Regions from separate parts of the Burkholderia oklahomensis C6786 genome, predicted to be linked through region 2. Evidence: predicted binding sites of a transcription regulator. Region 2 holds the regulator's gene; each other region holds the start of a gene.

What was found. The regulator FNR, encoded in region 2, switches genes on or off when oxygen is low (the NO sensors DNR and NnrR bind a similar motif). The targets are predictions, from matches to a motif close to TTGATNNNNATCAA.
Region 1: BG90_RS29350 (cytochrome C) is a predicted target of FNR. The motif match lies at 2,058-2,071, and genes of this name have one in related genera.
Region 3: adhP (alcohol dehydrogenase AdhP) is a predicted target of FNR. The motif match lies at 2,170-2,183, and genes of this name have one in related genera.
Region 4: clpB (ATP-dependent chaperone ClpB) is a predicted target of FNR. The motif match lies at 4,123-4,136, and genes of this name have one in related genera.

Annotation. Positions count from the first base shown of each region.
Region 1 covers NZ_CP009556.1:2,627,853-2,633,665, reverse strand. Annotated here, with positions in the region: gene BG90_RS29355 (c-type cytochrome) at 1-436, opposite strand, end outside; gene BG90_RS29350 (cytochrome C) at 488-1,828, opposite strand; gene BG90_RS29345 (hypothetical protein) at 2,175-2,621, opposite strand; gene BG90_RS29340 (hypothetical protein) at 2,618-3,184, opposite strand; gene BG90_RS36555 (hypothetical protein) at 3,120-3,311, shown strand; gene BG90_RS29335 (amylo-alpha-1,6-glucosidase) at 3,851-5,813, shown strand, end outside.
Region 2 covers NZ_CP009556.1:569,328-575,140, reverse strand. Annotated here, with positions in the region: gene BG90_RS38070 (hypothetical protein) at 1-190, opposite strand, end outside; partial or broken gene BG90_RS33435 (MFS transporter) at 491-706, opposite strand; gene BG90_RS20555 (hypothetical protein) at 1,093-1,323, opposite strand; gene BG90_RS20550 (universal stress protein) at 1,747-2,214, shown strand; gene fnr (fumarate/nitrate reduction transcriptional regulator Fnr) at 2,364-3,119, shown strand; gene BG90_RS20540 (LysR family transcriptional regulator ArgP) at 3,156-4,049, opposite strand; gene BG90_RS20535 (LysE/ArgO family amino acid transporter) at 4,157-4,777, shown strand; gene BG90_RS20525 (alpha-hydroxy acid oxidase) at 5,144-5,813, opposite strand, start outside.
Region 3 covers NZ_CP009556.1:958,169-963,981, reverse strand. Annotated here, with positions in the region: gene BG90_RS22165 (hypothetical protein) at 1-143, shown strand, start outside; gene BG90_RS22160 (hypothetical protein) at 279-638, opposite strand; gene adhP (alcohol dehydrogenase AdhP) at 1,085-2,110, opposite strand; gene BG90_RS22150 (F0F1 ATP synthase subunit gamma) at 2,411-3,262, opposite strand; gene BG90_RS22145 (F0F1 ATP synthase subunit alpha) at 3,259-5,070, opposite strand; gene BG90_RS22140 (F0F1 ATP synthase subunit B family protein) at 5,054-5,803, opposite strand.
Region 4 covers NZ_CP009555.1:3,552,957-3,558,769, reverse strand. Annotated here, with positions in the region: gene BG90_RS15850 (ComEA family DNA-binding protein) at 181-789, shown strand; gene BG90_RS15845 (YidB family protein) at 870-1,292, shown strand; gene clpB (ATP-dependent chaperone ClpB) at 1,457-4,054, opposite strand; gene BG90_RS15835 (Rrf2 family transcriptional regulator) at 4,233-4,730, opposite strand; gene BG90_RS15830 (group III truncated hemoglobin) at 4,915-5,472, shown strand; gene moaE (molybdopterin synthase catalytic subunit MoaE) at 5,764-5,813, opposite strand, start outside.

The sequences.
Region 1 (5,813 bases), 2.1 Mb from region 2:
GCCCGTGGCACGACGCGCACGCCGGCGTGCCTTGTTCCGGCACGCCATGCTCGAAGATGTCCTGCCCCTTCGCGACGAGCGCCGGATCGCCGGGTTCGCCGGGCGTCGGCTCCTGATGCGAGTAGTAGTCGGCGATCGACGCGATCGTCGCGTCGTCGAGCTGCGACGCGATGGCCCACATGTACGCGCGCGCGTCGGTCTCGCCGCGCGCATGCTCGCGAAAGCCCTTGAGCTGCGCGGTCAGATACTCGTTCGTCTGCGCACTGAGCCGCGGGAACATCGGCGATTCGCTGCGGCCGTGCGCGCCGTGGCAGGCGGCGCAGAGCTGCGCGGCGAGCCGCGCGCCGTCCTGCGCGTGCGCGGAGACGGCGGGCCAGCCGCCGAGCGCGGCGGCGAGCGCCGCGACCCACATCGGTAACACAAGCAGCTTCTTCATGATCGTTCTCGGCGGGGCAAGCGGGTTGGCGATGAATGTGCTCGGTCGACCTCAGAACACGAACCACGCGAGGAAGTACAGCGTGTTGTTGTCGCTCGCGTTTCGGCCGTTGCCGTCGTAGTTGAAGCGCGCCCCGTTGAACTTGAGGAACCATGTGTACTGCAGCGACAGCTTCACCTGCGGGTGCGGCAGATAGTCGAGCTCCGCGATGACGCCTCGCGTGTCCGGACTGCCGTTCGCGCTGCCTGTCACGGGCGTCGGGCCGTACAGCCCCGCATCGGTGTCGCCCGTCGTCGAGAAGTACGCGAGCGTCGCGCCGTACTTGCGCTGGTAGTAGTACGAAGCCTTCGCCTTGAACGTGTTCAGATGATCGGTCGGATTGGCCGGCGTCGGCCCCGCGCCGATGCCCCCGCTCGGGAAGCTCGCGCTCCAGTTCTGCTTCTCGTGGATGAACGCGAGCTGCGTCGTGAACGCGTGCGACAGCGTCAGATATTGATATTGCGCGTCGAGCGCGATGTCGATGAAGCGGTCGGTCGGCGTCGCGGGCATCGTGTTGTCCGGATACACGTCCGCGATCAGGCCGAACGTGCCGAGCATCAGCGAATGCGGGCCCCATTCGCGGTTGTACGCGACGCGCCAGTACGGATTCGCGCCACGCAGCCGCTTAACGCCGCCCGGCGTGCTGATGTCCTGGCCGGTGCGGAACACCGAGAACATCTGATCGGCAGTCCGATATAAGCCGACTTCCGCATAGATGCTGCGCTGCCAGAACGCGTATGCGGCGAAGCCCGCGACCTGCTGCGCGAGTCCGCCGTCGATCAGCGTGCTTGCCGTCGGCGTGAGCGATACGCTGCTCGACGCGTACGGATAGCCGAACGCCGGCGTGCTGTTCCAGACGTCGGAGACGGTCGGGTTGTTGTTGACCGTGACGCCGTAGATGAAGTCGATGTCGTCGCGGGTGAAATGTCCGGCTGCGCGGATATCGGTGTTGTCGATGCCGCTGTGGTGCGCGATGCCGTCGTACGTCCACTGCGCGAACGCGCCGACCGGACCCGCGATGCGGCCGCCGTAGAACAGGCTCGCCTGCTGCAGCACGACGTCCTGATTGCGGACGAAGTCGTAGTTCCGGTTGTCGATCGAACGAGTGTTGGTTTGCGATAGCTGCACCATGCCCGCGAGCGGGATCGTGAACTTGTTCGACAGCGTGTAGCCCGTCAGCTTGAAGAAGCGTCCGAACGGCGTGAGCTCCGGAAAGCTCACGTGACAGGCGACGCAGGCGAGCCCGGTTTGTCTCGCGAACGCCGGTACCGCAGCGGCGTCGTTCGACAGGAACAGCACCCCGGACACGCATGCGAGTATTGCGGCGAGACCGCGACGGATGCGATTTAACATACCGCCCCCCCTTCTTGTTTCTCGTTAGGGCTAGTCGAACAGGTTCCCGTTTAGGAACAGCCTTTTTTACTAGGCATTCCAATGGGTGTTTTTACCGATGTCCTTTGCAATTATCTATTTTCTTTCAAAATCATTTCGATTTTTTAAAATTAGTCGTGATGCTAACTAATTGTTCGATGAATCGATCGGTATCGGTGATTCGAATGTAAGAGCGCCGCATTCATGGAAATTGATTTGGATCAGCCGTCGAAGGTCGTTGCCATGGGCTTTGGCGTTTACGCAACACGACGAGCGAAGCGCCGAGCATGTCGAAGGGAGCGCGACGCTCCTCTCGACATGCACGCGGCTACTTGCCCTGCAGCAGATCCATGAACGGCGGGAAGGTCAGCAGGATGCCGAACGTCAACAGCACGAAGGCGATGGCCGTGACGCGGCCGAGCGCGACCGATTTCGCGTTCCACCAGCGCGACAGCACGGCCCACGACAGCAGCCAGACGACGATCGCGCTCGTCGTCACGCCCGAAAGCGGCCCGGTGGGTTTGTAGAACGTGAAGAAATGCGCAATCGAGCGGAATGCGTCGCCGGCGAGCGCGAAGAGCCCGACCGCGAAGCAGCCGATGCCGGCTGCGAGAATGGCGGCGGCGGCCGGACCGTTCGGCAGTACGTCGGCCGAAGCGGGTGCGTTCGCGTGCGACGAGGCGGTCGCCGGCTCGTTCACGACGGATGACTGACGTTGTCCTGCGCCAGCGGTCTGCTGCGCGGCGGTGCGCGGATGAGAGGTATGCATCTTCATTCTCCCGTCATGAGATGGATGGCGGCGCCGCCACGGACCGGCGCGTACTTGTTGAGGAACGCGCCGAATGCGCCCGCGACGCCCGTCGCGATGAACGCGACGACGGTGAATGCCAGCACCGCGCTGCGAATCCGGCGTTGCTTGCCGAGCGCGGGGCCGTACTTGCCGAACACGTAGGCGACCATCGTCATCGCGATCGGCGCGAGCCAGGCGACGTGCTCCTTCCATTCCATCCCGAGGCTGTGCCAGCCCGACGTGTCGCGGCTCGACATCAACAGACGCTGCGGATAATTCGAGAGATCGGTCAGGCCGGCGGGCGGCACTGCGCGATACCACGGATAGACGACGTATGCGCCGGAAAACACCGTTGCCCACGCGAGGATCACCATCGCCGACAGATAGATCATCAGCAGCCGGTGCTCGCGCGGCGTGGGCACGGCGGACACGCCGAGCGCGGACATCCGATAGAGTTCGGCGAGCGCGCCGGAAAAGGCGAGCATGAACAACGCGCCGAATCCCATTCCGTGCAGTACCGTCAGCAAGTCTCGTAACGAAATTTCCATCATGGCCTCCGTTCATGTGGCGGGTGTCGTTTTCATCGTGTCGGACGGCGGGCTTTCTGCCTTGAGGCAGATCAATATAAATAATGAGATTAATATCTATTCGAATGCCGAAGTAAATTTTCAATAATTAAGAGGCGCTCGGGTTTATTGTTTGTCGGATTTTCGACATCAAAATGAAATGATCGGAAGGATCGGTGAAGATGAAAGCGCGCGGTGGGCGCGCGTTGCCGATCCGGGCGTGAGCATGCAGTGCGTCGGCTGGCGGGCGCGTTCGCGCGGCGGGTGACGCGGCCGGTGGGGGCCGTCGGCGCATGGAGGCACGTCGATCAGGCGCCGTGTCGGCGCATCGACCCATTAACCTATCTTCCCGCAGCCCGCAGCCCGCAGCCCGCAGCCCGCAGCCCGCAGCCCGCAGCCCGCAGCCCGCAGCCCGCAGCCCGCAGCCCGCAGCCCCATAGCCCCATAGCCCAGTCGATCCATCGATCGGCCGATCCCTCGACTCGCCAATCCCTCCGACAGCGCCTCGCCAAAGACCGCAAAATCGGCGAAATACGCGTGATCGGCATGATCGCGCCCCGGCCGACGCTGCGCGCCCGACGCGTTCTGTCCTATCCTGTGCGGAAAACGCGGCGCACCCGGCGCGCCGCGTCCAGCCCAGGAGTTCCGATGCCGAGGCAAGCCGACACTTCTTCCCCGCGCGCGCCGCAGGCCGCGTCCGCATCGTCACCCGCGACCGCTGCGCAGACGACGGCGACGCCGTCCCCGCCCGCGTTCATCGCGCCCGAGCCCGACACGCAGACGGCCGTGCGCGGCAGCCAGTTCGTGCTGAAGACGGGCGATGCGTTCGTCGTCAGCGACGCGCTCGGCGACATCGGCGGCCACGACGACGGTTTCTTCGTCGACGACATGCGCGTGCTGTCGCAATGGCGGCTGACGTTCGGCGGCCGCGCGCCGTCGCTGCTGTCGGGCGCGACGAGCGTGGACAACGCGTCGTTCGCCGCGCACCTGACGAACCGCCCGCTGCCGCCGCTCGGCGGCCGCGAGACGCCCGAAGGCGTGATCCACATCGAGCGGATGCGGGTGCTCGCCGACAACGTGCTGTACGAGGCGCTCACGCTGACGAATTACGGCACGAGCGACGCCGAGGTGCCGCTGTCGGTGTCGTTCGGCGCGGACTTCAAGGACATGTTCGAAGTGCGCGGATCGCGGCGCGAGCGGCGCGGCGCGGTCGCGCCGCCGTGCGTCGAGGCGGGCGCGGTCAAGCTGCGCTACGACGGGCTCGACGCCGTCGAGCGGAGCGTGCAGATCGGCTTCGAGCCGAAGCCCGACACGCTGTCGGTCGATCGCGCCGACTACACGCTGACGATCGCCGCGCAGGCGTGCATATCGCTGTACCTGACGGTCGAGGCGCGCATCGGCGCGGCGCATCCGGGCGGCGGCGCGTTCGCGCAGCGGCCGTGCATCGCGACGGGCCGCGGCGCGCTGCGCAAGGCGCTCTCCGACGTGCATCGCGCGATGCGCGAGCGGCGGCGCACGATCGCGCGCGTGCACACGAGCAATCCGCTTTTCAACGCATGGCTCGACCGCTCGCTCGCCGACCTCGGCCTCTTGACGACGTCGCTCGAAACCGGCCCGTATCCGTACGCGGGCATCCCGTGGTTCTCGACGCCGTTCGGCCGCGACGCGGTGATCACGTCGCTGCAGATGCTGTGGCTGCAGCCGTCGCTCGCGCGCGGCGTGCTGCGTTTTCTCGCCGAGCATCAGGCGCGCGAGACGTCCGCGTTTCGCGACGCGGAGCCGGGCAAGATCATGCACGAGTTCCGCCGGAGCGAGATGGCGGCGACGGGCGAAGTGCCGTTCGCGCTCTACTACGGCGGCGTCGACACCACGCCGCTCTTCGTCGTGCTCGCCGGCGCGTATCTCGAGCACACCGGCGACGAGGCGCTGATCGACGAGCTGTGGCCCGCGCTCGAGCGCGCCGCGCAATGGGTGATGAGCGTCTGCGACCGCAATCCGCGCGGCTTGGTCGACTATCAGCGCACGTCCGCGCGCGGTCTCGCGAACCAGGGCTGGAAGGACAGCCAGGATTCGGTGTTCCATGCGGACGGCCGCTTTCCGATCGGGCCGATCGCGCTCGTCGAAGTGCAGGCGTACGCGTGCGCGGCGTTCGATGCGATGTCGGAGTTCTCGCGCCGGCGCGGCCACGCGGTCGACACCGTGCGCTACGCGCAGCGCGCGAAGACGCTGCGCGAGCAGGTCGAGACGCTGTTCTGGATGCCGGAAGCGGGCTTCTACGGGATCGCGGTCGACGGTCGCGGCGAGCTGTGCCGCGTGCTCGCGTCGAACGCCGCGCATCTGCTCGCATTCGGCCTGCCCGAGCAGAGCCGCGGCGAGTCGGTCGCGCGCGTGCTCGGCACGACGCTGTTCAGGACCGGCTGGGGCGTGCGCACGCTCGCGGCCGGGCAGCCGCGCTTCAATCCGATGGCGTATCACAACGGCTCGGTCTGGCCGCACGACAACGCGCTCGCCGCGCGCGGCCTCGCGCGCTACGGCGACAAGCGCTCGGTGCTCGACCTGCTGCGCGCGCTGTTCGAGGCGGCCGTGAGCTTCGACATGCGGCTGCCCGAGC
Region 2 (5,813 bases):
TCAAATCGGCGAGCGCGGCGGCGAACGTGCGCACGAGCGCCGGATCCATGCGATGCGGCAGATAACACGGCCACCTGTCGAGCAGGCTCGTACGCCGAGGCGCGTCGGGATCGATCACGGCGACGCGATGATCGCCTTCGTGGCCGCGCGTCCAGGCGGTTTCGATCCCGAAGATCCCCGGCGGACGCATGACGGCGCGCCGGATCGACCGCGAACTCGAGCGGATAGTCGGCAGCACGACGTGCGCGGGCGCCGTCTTCGATTCGAGATCGTCGAAGCTGAAGGTATGGGCGCGCTTCTACGCCAGCAGGAGGATGTCGTTCATGACCGCGGTTCCGATTGACTGTCTGTCGTCTTGCGTTGATTCGATCGGCGCGCGCCGCATGCGACCCGCATCGGCGATATATCGCGTGGAAACGTGCCGTCTGCGCTCGCAGCGAGCGGGCGGCGTGAACGTGAGCCGTCCCGCGACGAACGGCTCGCGCTCACCCGACGCCTGGCAGCGGACCGACAGGAACAGGCGCGCGGCGAAGCCGACGAGCGGTCCGGCAATGAAGAGCCGCCGCCTGCCGGTGCGATCCGGCGGCCAGGACGTCGCGCACATGCCGATCATCGTCGCGACGTACGGCAGGATCGCGAGCATGCCGACCTGGCCCATTCCGCCATGGGTGAGATTTTTCGGGAGCGTCGGCAGCCTCAATGCGTGACGCGGTTCGCACCTTCTTTCGCCGTCGATTCATTCGCCGCGTTCGCGTAGACCTCCGCCATCGACGGGTTTCACCTGCCCGGCCTTCACCGATCGCCGCACGGTAGGCGGATGGAACGCAAACCGTCGATATGCGCCGGCCGATCGACAAGCAACAGGCCTAACGTTCGGCTTGTCGATGGATGAAGCGCGAGCGGCTTGCCGCCGAGGGCTGGAGGCACGAACGTCAGCAAGCCGCTCGCGCGGGACTGCAACGAAGGGGAAAGTCTCGGCACATCGAGAACAGCAGCTTTCGCGACAAGCCGATCGTCTTCCCCAACACATCACGGCAACGATCGACCGACGCACGAGATCAGGCCGATCCGACCTGCGCCAAACGCCCCGCGCTACCAGCACGGATTATTACGAGGAACCCGCCGCGCCGTGCTCGGCCGCGCGAACTTGTACGGCAGTTCCTGCCGATCGAGATAGGCCTGGATCGTCGGCCATTGAGCGTCCGCGAGCAGCATTTCGCAAACGTGCGGCATATCGGGCGAGGCGCTGTCCACGCCGATCAGGTCCGGCAGCGAGTACCGGTCGGCGTCTTCGGTCAGCAACTCGAGCACGACATACGGCATAGGTTTCCTCCTTCTCCGGTTGAACGAAACGAACAAGCAGGCGCAGCGGCTACGCCCATCGACACGCATCTCCGGCGCCAACGCCTGCCGTCCTCCATCGAGCGCCGCACGAAACACAGGGAACGGTATCGCCCGATGCGTTTCAAACCAGCATCGGCTCGCGTCGGCAGGCGAGCCAGCCCGAGTTCCAGCCAAGTCTATTACGGCGTCGAGGAACGCGGCGCGAGCCGACCCGGTCGATACGCAAATCGCGCGCAAAAAAACCGCCGCGCTCGATCGAAACCGGAAAAGTCCGACGCCGCGTTTACTCGGCTGCGTCAGTTCGCCGCATCGTAGTCAGTAATCGTTTACTTTGTAAAAAGACATCGTCAAACTCGATCGGCCGAACGGCCGATCTTTTCTCAACCGCACCACGGAGACATCATGTACCAGCGCATTCTTGTCGCAGTCGACGGCAGCGAAACGGCACGCCACGCATTCGACGCGGCGCTCGACATCGCGAAGACGAGCGGCGCGGAATTGCAGCCCTTCTACATCGTGGAAAACGCTGCGATCTACTACAACGTGCCCGGCTACGATCCGTCGATCCTTCGCACGCAACTGCTCCAGCAGGGCAACGATCTGGCGAAGGAATTTGCGCAGAAGATGCAGGAAGCCGGCGTGAAGGGCGCGATGAAAATCGGCGAAGCGTCGTCGCTCGCCGACGTGCCGTCGCTCATCGTCGACGGCGCCAAAGCGTTCGGCGCCGATCTGCTCGTGCTCGGCACGCACGGCCGCCGCGGTTTCAAACGGCTCGTGCTCGGCAGCGTCGCCGAACAGTGCGTGCGCCACTCGGCGCTGCCCGTGCTGCTGATCCCGTCCGCCGCCCATCCGGAAGATCGGGACAGCTGACCGAACGCAACGGATGCGATGTTTCGCCGCAACCGCGCGTTGCGGCCGAACAAGGAAATCGCACGGGGAGTCGCGGCGTTTTGTCGCTAAACAGGCTTTGTCCACGATGGGACAATGGCTTTACCGATTCAACCTCAGAGCCATCCATCATGCTTACGCCCGTCGCCCGACCCGCCGCCGCCGCTGCTCCCGTCCATGCCTCCAGTACGTGGGCACCGCGTCAGGCCGCGCACTGTTCGACGTGCGCGATGCGCCATCTCTGCATGCCCCAAGGGCTCGCCCCCGAGGCGCTCGCGCGCCTCGAATCCGTGATCTGCACCGCGCGCCCGGTCCGCCGCGGCGAAACGCTGTTCCGCGAAGGCGATAATTTCGACAACGTGTACGCGGTTCGCTCAGGATCGCTGAAGACCATCGCCACACGCCACGACGGTCGCGAGCAAGTCACCGGGCTGCATCTCGCGGGCGAAGCGCTCGGCCTCGACGGCATCTGCGACGACGCGCATCCGCGCACCGCGGTCGCGCTCGAAGACAGTTCGGTCTGCGTGATTCCGTACAGCGCGCTGAAGACGCTATGCTCGGAAGCCGGCACGATGCAGTTGCGGATGCACAAGCTGATGAGCGAGCAGATCGTCCGCGAGACGTCGCAGACAATGGTGCTCGGCTCGTTGAACGCCGAGGAGCGCGTCGCGGCGTTCCTGCTCGACGTGTCGTCGCGCTACATGAAGCGCGGCTATTCGCCTAACGAATTCAACCTGCGGATGACCCGCGAAGACATCGGCAGCTATCTCGGCATGACGCTCGAGACCGTCAGCCGCACGTTGTCGAAGTTCCACAAGCGCGGGCTGATCGAGATGCAAGGCCGGATGGTCCGCATCGTCGATTTCGACGGCCTCCACCGCCTGTAACCAGGCGCGGCTCGTTTTTCATCGCATCGCATCGAATCAATCGAGAAACTGCGCGGCGCGCTTCTTGAGCGCCGCGCTGAACTCGTCCAGCCAGCCGATCGACAATCGCCAGCTCTGCCAGTAGAGCTCGACGTCGATGCTCTTTCCTTCCGACAAATCGACGAGTTCGCCCGCGGCGATCCGACGCTCGACCATTCGCTCCGGACACATTCCCCAGCCCAGCCCCGCCTCGCACGCGCGCAGATAGCCGGCGACGTGCGGAATCCAGTGCTGCGGCGGATCGAGATCCACACGCGTCACGCGCCGGATGAAGCGCGCCTGCAGGCCGTCCTTCGGATTGAACATCACGCACGGCGCGCGCCGCAGCGCGTCGCGGTTGATGCCTTTGCCGAAATAGCGCGCGTAGAACGCGGGCGAGCACACCGCGTGATAACGCATGCGGCCGAGGCGCGTCGAGCGGCAGCCCTGGATCGGCTCGGCGAGTGCCGTCACCGCGCCCTGCACGCTGCCGTCGCGAATCCGCTCCGCCGTGTAGTCCTGATCGTCGATCACGAGATCGAGCAGCGTGCCGCTTTCCGCGCAGAACGGGCCGACCGCGTCGACGAACCAGGTCGCGACGCTGTCGTCGTTGACGGCGACGCGCAGTATCGGCCATGCGCCCGTCTCCACGCCGGCGAATCCGGGCATGTGCCCGGACAGCTCGGCTTCCAGCATCCGCACGCGCTCGGTGTGGCGGCACAACAGCGCGCCCGACGTCGTCGCGACGCACGGCTGCCCGCGCTTGACGAGCACGCTCCCCACTCGCTCCTCCAACAGCTTCACGCGCTGCGACACCGCGGAAGGCGACACGTTGAGCGCTTTCGCCGCCCGTTCGAACGAGCCGTGACGGATCACTTCGGCGAGCGCATCGAGCAACGCGTAGTCGAGCATCAGTTTTCCTTAATCAGCATTAGATGATTTAGCTTTTCTTACCCAGGCGATCAACGCAGACTAGCGCCTCCTGCTCCATTAGTCCATCGCCTGAAGCAACAACGAACATGAACTGGATCGCTTTTTCTCACGGCGCGATGCTGTGCGCATCGCTCATCGTCACCATCGGCGCGCAAAACGCGTTCATCCTTCGGCAAGGAATCATGCGCTCGCACGTCGGCAAGATCATCCTGCTCTGCACGCTGTCGGACATGATCCTGATCGGCGCGGGCGTCGGCGGCGCGTCGGTGCTCGTCGAGCGCTATCCGGCCTTCGTTCACGCGGTGCTGTACGTCGGCCTCGCGTATCTCGCATGGTTCGGCCTGAGCGCGCTGCGCCGCGCATTCAAGCCCGGCCACGCGACGCTCGACGCGACGGGCGCCGCCGTCGCGCCGCCCGCGCAGCGCGCATGGCCGATCGTGCTGATGACGCTCGCGTTCACGTGGCTCAATCCGCACGTTTATCTGGACACGTTCCTGTTGATCGGCACGGCCGGCGCGCGCGAGCCGGAAGGCGCGCGCAGCGCGTTCGCGATCGGCGCGATGGCGGTCAGCGCGATCTGGTTCGTCGCGCTCGGATACGGCGCGCGGTTGCTCGCGCCGTGGTTCAAGCGCGCGCTCGCATGGCGCGTGCTCGACGGCGCGATCGGCAGCATGGTGCTGTTTCTCGCGGCCGTGCAGTTGCGGTGAGGGGGTGATGGGTTTCGCGCGGCCCGCGAGCGCGTGCGTCGCGCATGTCGCAGGCTGCGGCGGTCGGCGCGCCGCATGCAAACGTCGAGATTTCCCGCAGCTCGATCAGCGCGGCGTTTGCCGCCGAATCGAATATACGACGGGTCGACGCAGCGGACGCCCGCCCGCAAGCGCGGAACGATCGCAATCGCGCGAAGCCGCTCGCTGCATGCCGATCCTGCACATGACGCGTTGCGACCGAAGATTCGCGGCGGCCGTCCGCGCGAATACTTCGCTTGGCTGAATACTGTCGAAATCGTCGATGAGCGCCGCCCGCCCGATCGCGGCGGCGACGCGACCGAGCGGGCGCGAGGCTGGCTAACGCGATTAACGCTTGCGGATCAGCATGTCCGGGGTGAGCTGGCCGCATCCGTTCGCCCCCAGCATGGCCATGTTGCGGTCCACTTCCTCCTGCAACAGGCGGATCGCATGCGCCACGCCGGCCTCGCCCGCCACGGCCGCCGCGTAGTTGAAGGGCCGCCCGACGAACACCATGCGTGCGCCCAGCGCCAGCGCCTTCAGCACGTCCGATCCTCGCCGAAAGCCGCTGTCGATCATCACCGGATAATCGCCGCCCACCGTCTGCACCACGTCCCGCAGGATCCGCATCGGCGACGAAGCGCCGTCCAGCTGGCGGCCGCCATGGTTCGAAAGGATGATGCCGTCGGCGCCCGCCTCGCGCGCGATGACGGCATCCTCGACGCTGAGGATGCCCTTGATCACCAGATCGCCTGTCCATTGCCGGCGGATTTGCCGCACATGCGTCCAGTTGAGGTGGTCGCGCGCGGAGAAATCCCGCAGCACGTTGGCGGAAAGGATCGGCGCGCCGCGTGTCGCAAACGAATTCTCGAAGTGGGGCATGCCGTGCTTGAGCAGCGTGCGCGCGAAGGTGCCGAGCAGCCAGCTCGGCCGCGTCAGTCCGTCCCAGAAAAGGCGCAGGCTTGGGCGCAGCGGCGTGGAAAAGCCCGTGCGCACGTTGTTTTCACGGTTCGCGGAC
Region 3 (5,813 bases), 390 kb from region 2:
AGGACGCCGTCGAGAATGGCGAATTGCTGATGATGATCGACGTCCACCGCGACCGCGTCGAGGAAATCGAGGCGCTGATCAAGCAGCATCATCCGGATGCCCATCTGGAAGGGACCGATCCGACTATTCCCGCCTTTCCTTGATACGAAGCGGAACGCCGCGACGACGAGCCCGCGCGCATGCCGAAGCGCACCGCGCGCCGACGATGCGCCGCGCGGCATGCCCCGGACGACGGGCGCAGCCCGTCCTTCGTGACGGCGTCCGCCAGATACGGCGGTCTAGCGAGAATCGTCCTGATGTCCGGAGCGCGCGAACGTCAATCGCAGGAATCGCACGACGTGGTACCACGCGCCCGCGAAAATCGGGGCTTCGGGTCGCGTCTCGTCAATGATTGCGCAACCGCCGTCCGCCGCCGGCAGGATTCGGTACCGCGCCCCGCCTTGCGAGAATGTCTTCGGAATGCCTTCCCACGCGCGATGAACGCCGCGCTTCAATTCCTCCAGATCTTCCGGCGCGATTCCGAGTGCAGAAATCATCGTGCATGCTTCCGGAAACTGAATGTGATCCGTATCCCGGGCATCCGGTACGACGTCGATCTCGCAACCCATCGATTCGGTGAAAGCAAGTTCGTCGCGCAATCTTCTCTCGAATTCCGCGTGACTCACCCCGTAAAACGCCAGCGTGCGCTGGTCGACATGGATTCTTATTTGGCACATGTTTTTTTGAATTGTTCGTCGGCAGTATCGACAAGCAGCGCCGACTCGTTACACCCTCGTCATCGCTCGAACGCCTGCCGCTCGGGCGGCAATCGTCGATCCGGCATCGAAAGCGGCGCACTGCGCGCGCATCGCGTAGTGCGCCGCCGTCAATTGATCATTTTATTTCCGCTTGTCCCGCGACGCCATCATGATCGAATGCCCGGGAAGCTTCGCCTCGATTCTTCACGCCTTCATCTCATCCCGATGCCGAGCGTCCTCGCGAAACGCTCCGGCTTGCGCCACGACAGGCGCCAGAGGAGGCGCAAAATCCGAGGCGATGCCCGATCCGTCCAGCGCAGGCGGTCCCGCCGCCCGCGCCGTTCACCTCACTCCCCGGTCAACACGATCCGTCCGTCAACCTTCCCCGCCCGCAGCGACGCGAATATGTCGTTGATGTTCTCGAGCTTGTCGCGATGGATATGCGCGCGAACGAGCCCTTCGGCCGCGAAATCGAGCGACTCCTGCAGATCGCGTCGCGTGCCGACGATCGAGCCGCGCACCGTGATGCCGTTCAGCACCGTCGAGAAGATCGGCAGCGGAAAATCGCCGGGCGGCAGCCCGTTCAGCGCGACCGTCCCGCCGCGCCGCACCATCCCGAGCGCCTGCGCGAACGCGCCGCGCGACACGGCCGTCACCAGCACGCCGTGCACGCCGCCGATTTCCTTCTGGATCACCGCGGCGGGATCGCTCGTCGACGCGTCGACGACGAACTTCGCGCCGAGCTTGCGTGCGAGCTCGAGCTTCTCCGGCGCGACGTCGACCGCCACGACGTGCAGCCCCATCGCGTTCGCATACTGGACCGCGACGTGCCCGAGCCCGCCGATCCCCGAAATCGCGATCCATTGGCCGGGGCGCGTGTCGGTCACGCGAATGCCCTTGTAGACGGTCACGCCCGCGCACAGGATCGGCGCGATCTCGTCGAACGCGACGTTGCTCGGCAAATGGCCGACGTAGTTCGGATCGGCGACCACGTACTCCGCGTAGCTGCCGTTCACCGAATAGCCGGTGTTCTGCTGCTCGTGGCACAGCGTCTCCCAGCCGGTCTGGCAATACTCGCAATGGCCGCACGCGGTATAGAGCCACGGCACGCCGACGCGATCGCCCTCCTTCACGTGCTTGACGCCTTCGCCCACCGCCGCGACGAAGCCGACGCCCTCGTGTCCCGGAATGAACGGCAGCGTCGGCTTGACGGGCCAGTCGCCGTCGGCCGCGTGCAGATCGGTGTGGCACACGCCCGATGCCTTGATGTTCACGAGAATCTGGCCCGGTCCGGGCGTCGGCACGGGGACTTCCTCGATGCGAAGCGGTTCGCCGAATTCATGCACCACCGCCGCTTTCATGTATTGCGCCATCAGTCGCTCCTGGTTGGTTCGATGACCGATCGAGTATCGATCACGCATGGCGCCGGTCATTGACGTGCGTCAACCGCGCCCGGCGCGCCGCGCGGTCTCGTTGACGATTCGCTCCCGTTGCGGGATGTCGCCGCGCGCAGTCGCGCGCGGCGGCCCGCGATCCGGTGGGCGTGCGGCCGTTCGCCGTGCATGCGCGCGCCCGCGTCGCGCGCAGCGCTCACCGCGCACGTGCATGCGTCGCGCTCAGCCACGGACGCCGGTCGTTTCAGCGCGCGGGGCGCGGGCGCGGCGCAACCGCATTCACAACGCGCTCGACGCCAATTCGACGATGTCCGCCGTGATCTCGTCCTGCCGTGCGATCCGGTAGGCCTGCAACAGCTCGCCGAGCGTGCGCTCGACCGATTCGCGCGCGGCGATCATCGCGCGCGTGCGCGCTTCGTTCTCCGCCGCGAACGCGAGCATCGCCGCATCGCACAGCTCGACGAACACGTATGCCTGCGCGAGCTCCGCGAGCAGCGTCGCGGGCGGCAGATGCACGAGCGGCGGCTGTGCGCGCGGCTCGGTGTCGAAGCGCGTGTAGTCGAACGGCAGCAGGCGGCGCTCGATCACGTCGAGCCGCTGCGCCGCGGCCGGCATCGCGTGGACGATCGACACCGGCTGCGCGCCGCGCTCGGCGAGATGCGCGTACAGCGCGTCGGTGATCCGGTTCGCGAGGTGCACGACGTCGTCCGCGTGCGACGCCATCGGCGTGCTCCAGACGAGCGGCACGCCGCCCGCCTCGGCGAGCATCGCGCCGCGCGTGCCGACCATCATGTATTCGCGCGTCGCGGCCGCCGCATCGGGCCGCGTCGCATATTCGATCAGCTGCGCGTTGTACGCGCCGACGAAGCCCTGCTCGCTGCACAGCACGATGACGAGCCGCGCGCGCGGGGCGCCGCGTCGCGCGGCCGCGGCTTCGAGCGAAGGCGCGCCGGCCGACAGCGCATCGCCGATCGCCGCGCCGACCGTCGCCGCCGATGCGCGGATCCCCGGCAAGCGCTGCTGCGCCTCGTGCGCGCGCGCGGCGGCGACGCCCTGCATCGCGCCGATCACCGTCTGCAACTGGCGCGCGGTGTCGGTGCGCGCTTCGATCGCGGCGAGCTTGTCGCTCATCGCTTGCGCTCCGGGTCGGCTTCGGGTTTGGCTTCGGGTTTGGCTTCGGGTTTGGCTTCGGGTTTGGCTTCGGGTTTGGCTTCGGGCTTGGCTTCGGGTTTGGCTTTCGCGTCGGCGTTGGCTTTCGCGTTGGCGTCGGCTTCAGCGTCGCCTTCGGCTTCGGTTCCGGCGTCGCCATCGAGCGAGCGGTCGAGCGAACGATCGAACGAACGATCGGGCGCGCCGCCGACGTCGCCCGCCGCGTCTTCCGCGCGCATGTGTCCCGCCGCGCGATCCGCCGCATCGGCCGTGATCCGTTCGACCAGCTCGCCGACCGACTCCGCGAGCGTCGCGAGCGCCGCGTCGTCCGCGAGCCAGTCACGCGGCGGCGCGCCCGCCGGCGACAGCGCCGCGACCCGCGCGTCGAGCCACGACGGCAGCCGGTCGCGCAGCGGCGCGACGCGATCCGTCGACATCGCATCGAGCACGCCCGCCGCAAGCGCCTTCAGCAACACGACTTCGTCGAGCGTGCGCAGCGCGCGGAAGCGCGGCTGCGTGATCAACGCGCGAATCCGCTCGCCGCGCGTGATCTGCGCGCGCAGCCGCGCGTCGGTGAGCCCGCCGAAGCGCGTGAACGCCTCCAGTTCGAGGAACTGCGCGTAGTCGAGCCGCAAGCGCCCCGACGCGCTGCGCAGCGCCGGATGCTGCGCCTTGCCGCCGACGCGGCTCACGCTCAGGCCGACGTCGACCGCCGGCCGCTGGTTCGCGGCGAACAGCGCCGAGTCGAGCACGATCTGCCCGTCGGTGATCGAGATCAGGTTCGTCGGGATGTACGCGGCGAGATTGCCCGCGTCGGTTTCCGCGACCGGCAGCGCGGAAAGCGACCCGCCGCCGAGCTTCGCGGACAGCTTCGCCGCGCGTTCGAGCAGGCGCGCGTGCACGTAGAAGATGTCGCCCGGATACGCTTCGCGGCCGGGCGGCTCGCGCGTCAGGAGCGCGAGCTCGCGGTGCGTCGCCGCGTGCTTCGTCAGATCGTCGACGACGACGAGCGCGTGCTGCCCGCGATCCCGGAAATACTCGGCGATCGAAAAGCCCGCGAACGGCGCGATCCATTGCAGCCCCGGCGCCGACGCGGCCGGCGCGACAACGAAGATGCAGCGCTCGGGCGCGCCGTAGCGGCGCACCGCGTCGATCACGCGCCGCACCGCGCTCGCGCGCTGGCCGATCGCGATGTACACGCAGATCACGTTCGAATGCCGCTGGTTGACGATCGCGTCGATCGCGAGCGACGTCTTGCCCGTCGCGCGATCGCCGATGATCAGCTCGCGCTGGCCGCGCCCGATCGTGAAGAGCGCGTCGACGATCAGCACGCCGGTGTCGAGCGGCTCGCTGACGAGATCGCGGTCGATGATCGCGGGCGCGGGGCGCTCGATCGGCAGCGTGTCCGTCGTGCCGAGCGGCGCGCCGTCGTCGAGCGGACGGCCGAGCGGATCGACGACGCGTCCGAGCAGTTGCGGGCCGACCGGTACTTCGAGCACCGCGCCCGTGCGCGTGACGGCCGCCTGCGCTTCGACGCTCGCGTCCGGATCGAGCAGCACGACGCTGATCAGATCCTCGTCGAGCGTATGCGCGAAGCCCGCGACGCCGCCGTCGAAGCGCAGCACTTCGTTGAGCATCGCGTCCTGCAGCCCGGACACGAATGCGATTCCGTCCGCGACGCGCTCGACGCGTCCGACCGCCTGCGCGACGGGCGCGAGCGCCACTCGCGCGAGCGCATCGCGGCGACGCGCGAGCCAGGCTGCATCGGTTGCGTCAGTGGTCGCCGTCATCGTCGCTCAGCAATGCCGCCTCGATGGTCGCGAGATCCTGGCGCAGGCTGTTGCGCACGTTCGCGTATTTCGATTCGAGCTCGAGCCCCGCGATCAGCGCCGGATCGACGCGCACGTCCGGCTCGAGCGGTCGTCCGACGCTCGCCGTGAACGCCGCGCGGCATGCGGCCGCTTCCTGCGCGGTCAATGCGCGCGGCGCGACGAGCTGGACTTGCGCGTCGTCGGCGGCGAGCGCCGCGCGCACGTCGGCCGGCAGCTGCGCGAGCGACGCCGCGACGCCGTCGACGAAGCCCGCGACGCGCGCGCTGTCGGGCAAGCGCGCGAGCAGCTTCGCGGCGATGTCGACCGCGAGGCGCGTCGCGCGCGCGTCGAGCTCTTTCGCGCGCTGCGCGGCGTCGGCTTCCGCCTGTGCGCGCGCCGCGTCGCGCAGCGCCTGCGCATCGGCGCGCGCTTGCTCGATCAAGCGCTCGCGCTCGGCGGCCGCCTGCGCGAGTGCCGCCTTCAATGCGTCGTCGCGCGCCGCGGCGAGCGACGCGCGCTCGGCATGCACGCGCTCGTGCTCGGCGCGCGCGGCGTCGCGCTCGTGCGTCGCATCGTCGATCAGCTTGCGCGCGGCGGCCTGGCGCTTCGCGATGATGTCGCTGACCGGACGAAACAGGAAGCGCGACAGCAGCCACACGAGCACGACGACGTTGATCGCCTGCAACGCGAGCGTGGACCAGTCGATTCGCATCGCGGCCCCC
Region 4 (5,813 bases), on a different replicon from region 2:
ACCCGCCCGCACGCACCGCCGCAGCCTTTACAGTGTCGCCGTCGGTGCGCAACATTGCCCCCGCTGTCTTAAAAAGGGCACGCATTTGTCCTATGCTTGAACGCAACGCCCGGCCCGAGCCGCGCGCCGGCGTCCGTTCCGACAGCCATTCATCCGTTTCATCACAAGGGAGCCCCCGCCATGCTGAAAAAGCTGCTGATGCTGGTCATCGCACTGTCGCTTTCGCTGACTGCAGCGTTCGCCGCCGCGGTCGAAGTCAATACCGCCGATCAGGCGGCGCTCGAATCGGTGAAGGGCCTCGGCCCGGTGAAGTCGAAGGCGATCATCGACGAGCGCGCGAAGAACGGCCCGTTCAAGGACGCCGACGATCTCGCGAACCGCGTGAAGGGCCTCGGCACGAAGTCGGTCGCCAATCTCGAAGCGGCGGGCTTGACGGTCGGCGGCTCGTCGACGCCGCCGGCGGGCGCGAAAGCGAAGACCAGCACGGCGAAGCCGGCCGCGGCCACGACGAGCGCCGCACCGGCGCCGACTCCGGCCACGACGACCGCAACCCCCGCACCGTCCGCGACGACTCCGACGCCTGCCGCGACCACGCCGGCGACGGCGGCGAGCATGCCGGCCGCGAAGAAGACGCGCGCATCGAAGAAGAAGGAAAAAGCCGCAGCCGCGGCGAGCGCCGCGACCGACGCGAGCGCGCCGGCCGCCGCGTCGTCGACGAAGGCGAAGGGCTCGAAGAAGGGCAAGAAGAACAAGGCGGCGACGCCCGCGTCCGCTGCATCGGGCGCATAAGTCGGGCGCCGCGCGTCGCGCGCGGCGTCCTCGTTCCACCGGCGCCGTTCGCGGCGCCGCCTCAACCTAGCAGGTGAATCATGGGTCTACTCGACATCGTTGGCGGTCTGATCGGCGGCCAAGGCGGCAATCAGAACGCACTCGTCAGCGCCGCGCTGGAGTTCATCAACAACCAGCCGGGCGGCCTGAACGGCCTCATCGAGAAATTCAACGCGGGCGGCGCGGGCGGAATCATCGGCTCGTGGATCGGCACCGGCGAAAACCAGCCGATCTCGCCGGAGACGCTGCAGAACGTGCTCGGCTCGGACACGGTCGGCGCGCTCGCGCAGAAGATCGGCATCGATCCGCAGCAGGCGTCCGGCATCCTCGCGCAGGTGCTGCCGCACGTCGTCAACGGCGCGACGCCGAACGGCGAAGTGCCGGCGAACGGCCAGCTCGACACGTCGAACGTGCTCGGCACGCTGTCGCAGCTCGCGGGCCTGTTCGGCAACAAGCAGGCCTGAGCGGCGGCGCACGGCATCGCGTGCGGCGCCGACGGCGACCCGCGCGATGCGCCCCCGCGGCGGCCGCCGAAACGCGCCGCCGATAAAAAAACACCCCGCTCGCGCGGGGTGTTTGCTTTGGCGAGCCGGACGAAACGCCGGCCCGCCCGGCCTGAGCGCGGCGATCAATGCACGACGCGCTCGAACACGAACTTGCCGTCCTGCACGTCGACCGGGATCACGTCCTTCGGACCGAAGCGGCCCGCGAGGATGAGCTTCGCGACCGGATTCTCGATCTCCTGCTGGATCGCGCGCTTGAGCGGCCGCGCGCCGAAGAGGGGATCGTAGCCGACCTTGCCGATCTGCTCGAGCGCCGACTCGGACACGTCGAGCGCCATGTCGAGCTTCGCGAGCCGTTCGTGCAGACGCGCGAGCTGGATCTTCGCGATCGACTGGATGTTGCTGCGATCGAGCGCGTGGAACACGACGACGTCGTCGATCCGGTTCAGGAATTCGGGGCGGAAATGCTGCTTGACCTCGCCCCACACCGCGTCCTTGATCTCTTCCTGCGATGAGCCCGACATCGCCTGGATCAGCTGCGAGCCGAGGTTCGACGTCATCACGATCACCGTGTTCTTGAAATCGACGGTGCGCCCCTGCCCGTCCGTCATCCGGCCGTCGTCAAGCACCTGCAGGAGCACGTTGAACACGTCCGGATGCGCCTTCTCGATCTCGTCGAGCAGGATCACGCTGTACGGCTTGCGGCGCACGGCTTCGGTCAGATAGCCGCCCTCCTCGTAGCCGACGTAGCCGGGCGGCGCGCCGATCAGCCGCGCGACGCTGTGCTTCTCCATGAACTCGCTCATGTCGATGCGGATCAGATGCTCTTCGGTATCGAACAGGAAGCCGGCGAGCGCCTTGCACAGCTCGGTCTTGCCGACGCCCGTCGGGCCGAGGAACAGGAACGAGCCGTACGGACGGTTCGGATCGGACAGGCCCGCGCGCGAGCGACGGATCGCGTCGGCGACCGCGTCGATCGCCTCGTTCTGGCCGACGACGCGCTCATGCAGCTTCTCTTCGATGTGCAGGAGCTTTTCGCGCTCGCCCTGCATCATCCGCGACACCGGAATGCCCGTCGCGCGCGACACGACCTCGGCGATCTCCTCCGCACCGACCTGCGTGCGCAGCAGACGCGGCCGCGTCGGGTTGTGCTGCTCGCTTTCCTCCGCCTGCGTGACCTGCTTGTGGCGCGCCTCGAGCTGCGGCAGCTTGCCGTACTGGAGCTCGGCGACCTTCTCGAGCTTGCCTTCGCGCTGCAGCCGCGTGATGTCGGCGCGCACCTTGTCGATCTCTTCCTTCAGCTGCGCGCTGCCCTGCACGGCCGCCTTCTCGGCCGTCCAGATCTCTTCGAGATCCGCGTACTCGCGCTCGAGCCGCCGGATTTCCTCTTCGATCAATTGCAGGCGTTTTTGCGACGCTTCGTCCTGCTCCTTCTTCACCGCTTCGCGCTCGATCTTCAACTGAATCAGACGGCGATCGAGCCTGTCCATTTCTTCGGGCTTCGAATCGATTTCCATCTTGATCTTCGACGCGGCTTCGTCGATCAGGTCGATCGCCTTGTCGGGCAGGAAGCGGTCGGTGATGTAGCGATGCGACAGCTCCGCCGCGGCGACGATCGCCGGGTCGGTGATCTCGACGCCGTGGTGCAGCTCGTACTTCTCCTGCAGCCCGCGCAGGATCGCGATCGTCGCCTCGACGCTCGGCTCGTCGACGAGCACCTTCTGGAAGCGGCGCTCGAGCGCGGCATCCTTTTCGATGTACTTGCGGTATTCGTCGAGCGTGGTCGCGCCGATGCAGTGCAGCTCGCCGCGCGACAGCGCCGGCTTCAGCATGTTGCCCGCGTCCATCGCGCCTTCGGCCTTGCCCGCGCCGACCATCGTGTGGATCTCGTCGATGAAGACGATCGTGCGGCCTTCGTCCTTCGCGATGTCGTTGAGCACCGCCTTCAGGCGCTCCTCGAACTCGCCGCGATACTTCGCGCCCGCGAGCAGCGCGGCCATGTCGAGCGACAGCACGCGCTTGTTCTTCAGCGTCTCGGGCACCTCGCCGTTGACGATCCGCTGCGCGAGCCCTTCGACGATCGCCGTCTTGCCGACGCCCGGCTCGCCGATCAGCACCGGGTTGTTCTTCGTGCGGCGCTGCAGGATCTGGATCGAGCGGCGGATCTCGTCGTCGCGGCCGATGACGGGATCGAGCTTGCCCGCGCGCGCGCGCTCGGTCAGGTCGACCGTGTATTTCTTCAGCGCCTCGCGCTGGCTTTCCGCGTCCGCGCTGTGCACTTGCGAGCCGCCGCGCACCGCGGCGACCGCGGACTCGAGCGCCTTGCGCGTGAGCCCGTGCTGGCGCGCGAGACGGCCCGCCTCGCCCCGGTCGTCGGCAACGGCGAGCAGGAACATCTCGCTCGCGATGAACGTGTCGTTGAGCTTCTGCGCTTCCTTGTCGGCCTGGTTCAGGAGGCCCGCGAGCTCGCGGCCGACCTGGATGTCGCCGCCCGTGCCCGTCACTTGCGGCAGGCGCGAGATCGCTTCGTTGAGCGCGCCTTGCAGCGCCTGGATGTGCACGCCCGCGCGCGACAGCAGCGCGCGCGCGGAGCCGTCCTGCTGCGCGATCAGCGCGGCGAGCACGTGAACGGGTTCGATGTATTGGTTGTCGCGCCCGGCGGCGAGACTTTGCGCGTCCGCGAGCGCCTCTTGGAATTTGGTGGTGAGCTTGTCGATTCTCATGAATGAGACCTCCATTGCGAATAGCAACCAAATGAGGATGGTTATCCGCCTTTCAAGCCGGTTTTTTATTGAGGCACAGCAAAGGGACGCGCCACGCGGGCGCGTGACGGCAACGAGAACGCGCGCGGCGGTGACGCGGCCGCGCGCGCGAAAAGCGTCGGGAAAGCGCCGCGCGGCGTCAGCCGGCGACGGTCACCGGCACGCGGAGGTCGGCCGCGGGCACGATCCGCACGGGAGTGAGGCCGAGCAGCGCGGCAAGCTGCGACGCCGGCTGCGAAAGCTCGCCGATCGTGTGCTTGTCGAGCTCCGCGAAGAACGCGTCGCGAGCGGCCGCGAACACGCCCTTGAGCCGGCACGCCGACTGGATCACGCAGCTGCGGTGCGACTCGGACTCGTCCGCGAAGCAGCCGACGAGCGCGAAATCGTTTTCGGTCTTGCGCACGACTTCGCCGACCGTCAGCGCGGCGGACTGCGCGTTCAGGCGCAAGCCGCCGTTGCGGCCGCGCACCGTCTCGATCCAACCGAGCTCGCCGAGCTGCTGCACCACTTTCATCAAATGGTTCTTGGAAATGCCGTAGGCATCCGAGATCTCCTGGATCGTCGACAAGCCCTCGCCCCGGACAGCGAGGAACAACATGACGCGCAAAGAGTAGTCGGTGTAGTCGGTTAGTCTCATTACGAAATGGATGTTGTGTCAGTGCGATCGGCGCCCGCGCGAAGACCGCGCGTCTGCCATTGCCGATCCGACGACCGCGTCATAAGATGCAAGCCGTCAGCACTTTTATTGAGAGGGTGGCCGTTTATTATTGTGCGACAAAATCGCATGTCCGTGCTGCCGTGTTACCCGGCCCTTTTTTTAAATGACCCACGCTTCTTCTGAAATCTCCGCTGTCGCCGCTGCGGCGACGCGCGCCGCCGAACCGACCCCGGAGAACATCCGTGCGCTCGTCGACGCGTTCTACGAACGCGTGCGCGACGATGCCCTCCTCGGCCCCGTATTCGAGCGCAAGCTCGCCGGGCGCTGGGACGAGCATCTGCCGAAAATGGGCGAATTCTGGTCGAGCCTCGTGCTCGGCACGAAGGGCTACCGCGGCAACGTGCAAGCCGCGCACCAGCCGCTCGACGGCCTCGAGCCCGCGCATTTCAGCCGCTGGCTCGCCCTCTTCCTGAAGACCGTCGAGGCGCGCTACGAGCCCGCGGCGGCCGTGCGCTTCATGGAGCCCGCGCTGCGGATCGCGCAGAGCCTGCAATTGAGCCGCTTCGGCTGGGATTACCGGATTCCGGCCGAGCAGCAGGCCATTCTCGACCTGATCGCGCCGAAGCGGCCCGCGGACGACGACGACGCACGCGCGCGCCGGCCGCGCGGCGAGCCGTTTCCGGCGAAGATCATCGGCCGCGCGGCGCACGACGACGCGTGAGCGAACGGGCCGCCCGCCGGCCCCAGGCTCGCTCGGAATGGCCGCGCAGCGCGCCGAAGAAGGGAAAGGAAAGCGAAAAATCCTGCCGGAGCTTGACGTTTAAACATCAAAATCGACGCAATCACGAGCGCCGGGGCTCGAATGCCGCCGCCGCACGGTGCCGTGATGCCCGAAAATCGATGATCGACCGTCCGCGGAACCGCTCGGACGCTCGAAATCAAGCTTGCCCGCCTCTTCGCGCCCGACGAAACGATGCTGCGCCCGCCGAAGACCGATCGGGCGGCGCCGCGCCTACGACGATCGCTTCGCGTTCCCCGACTCGACGCCCCAGCGCGCGAGCG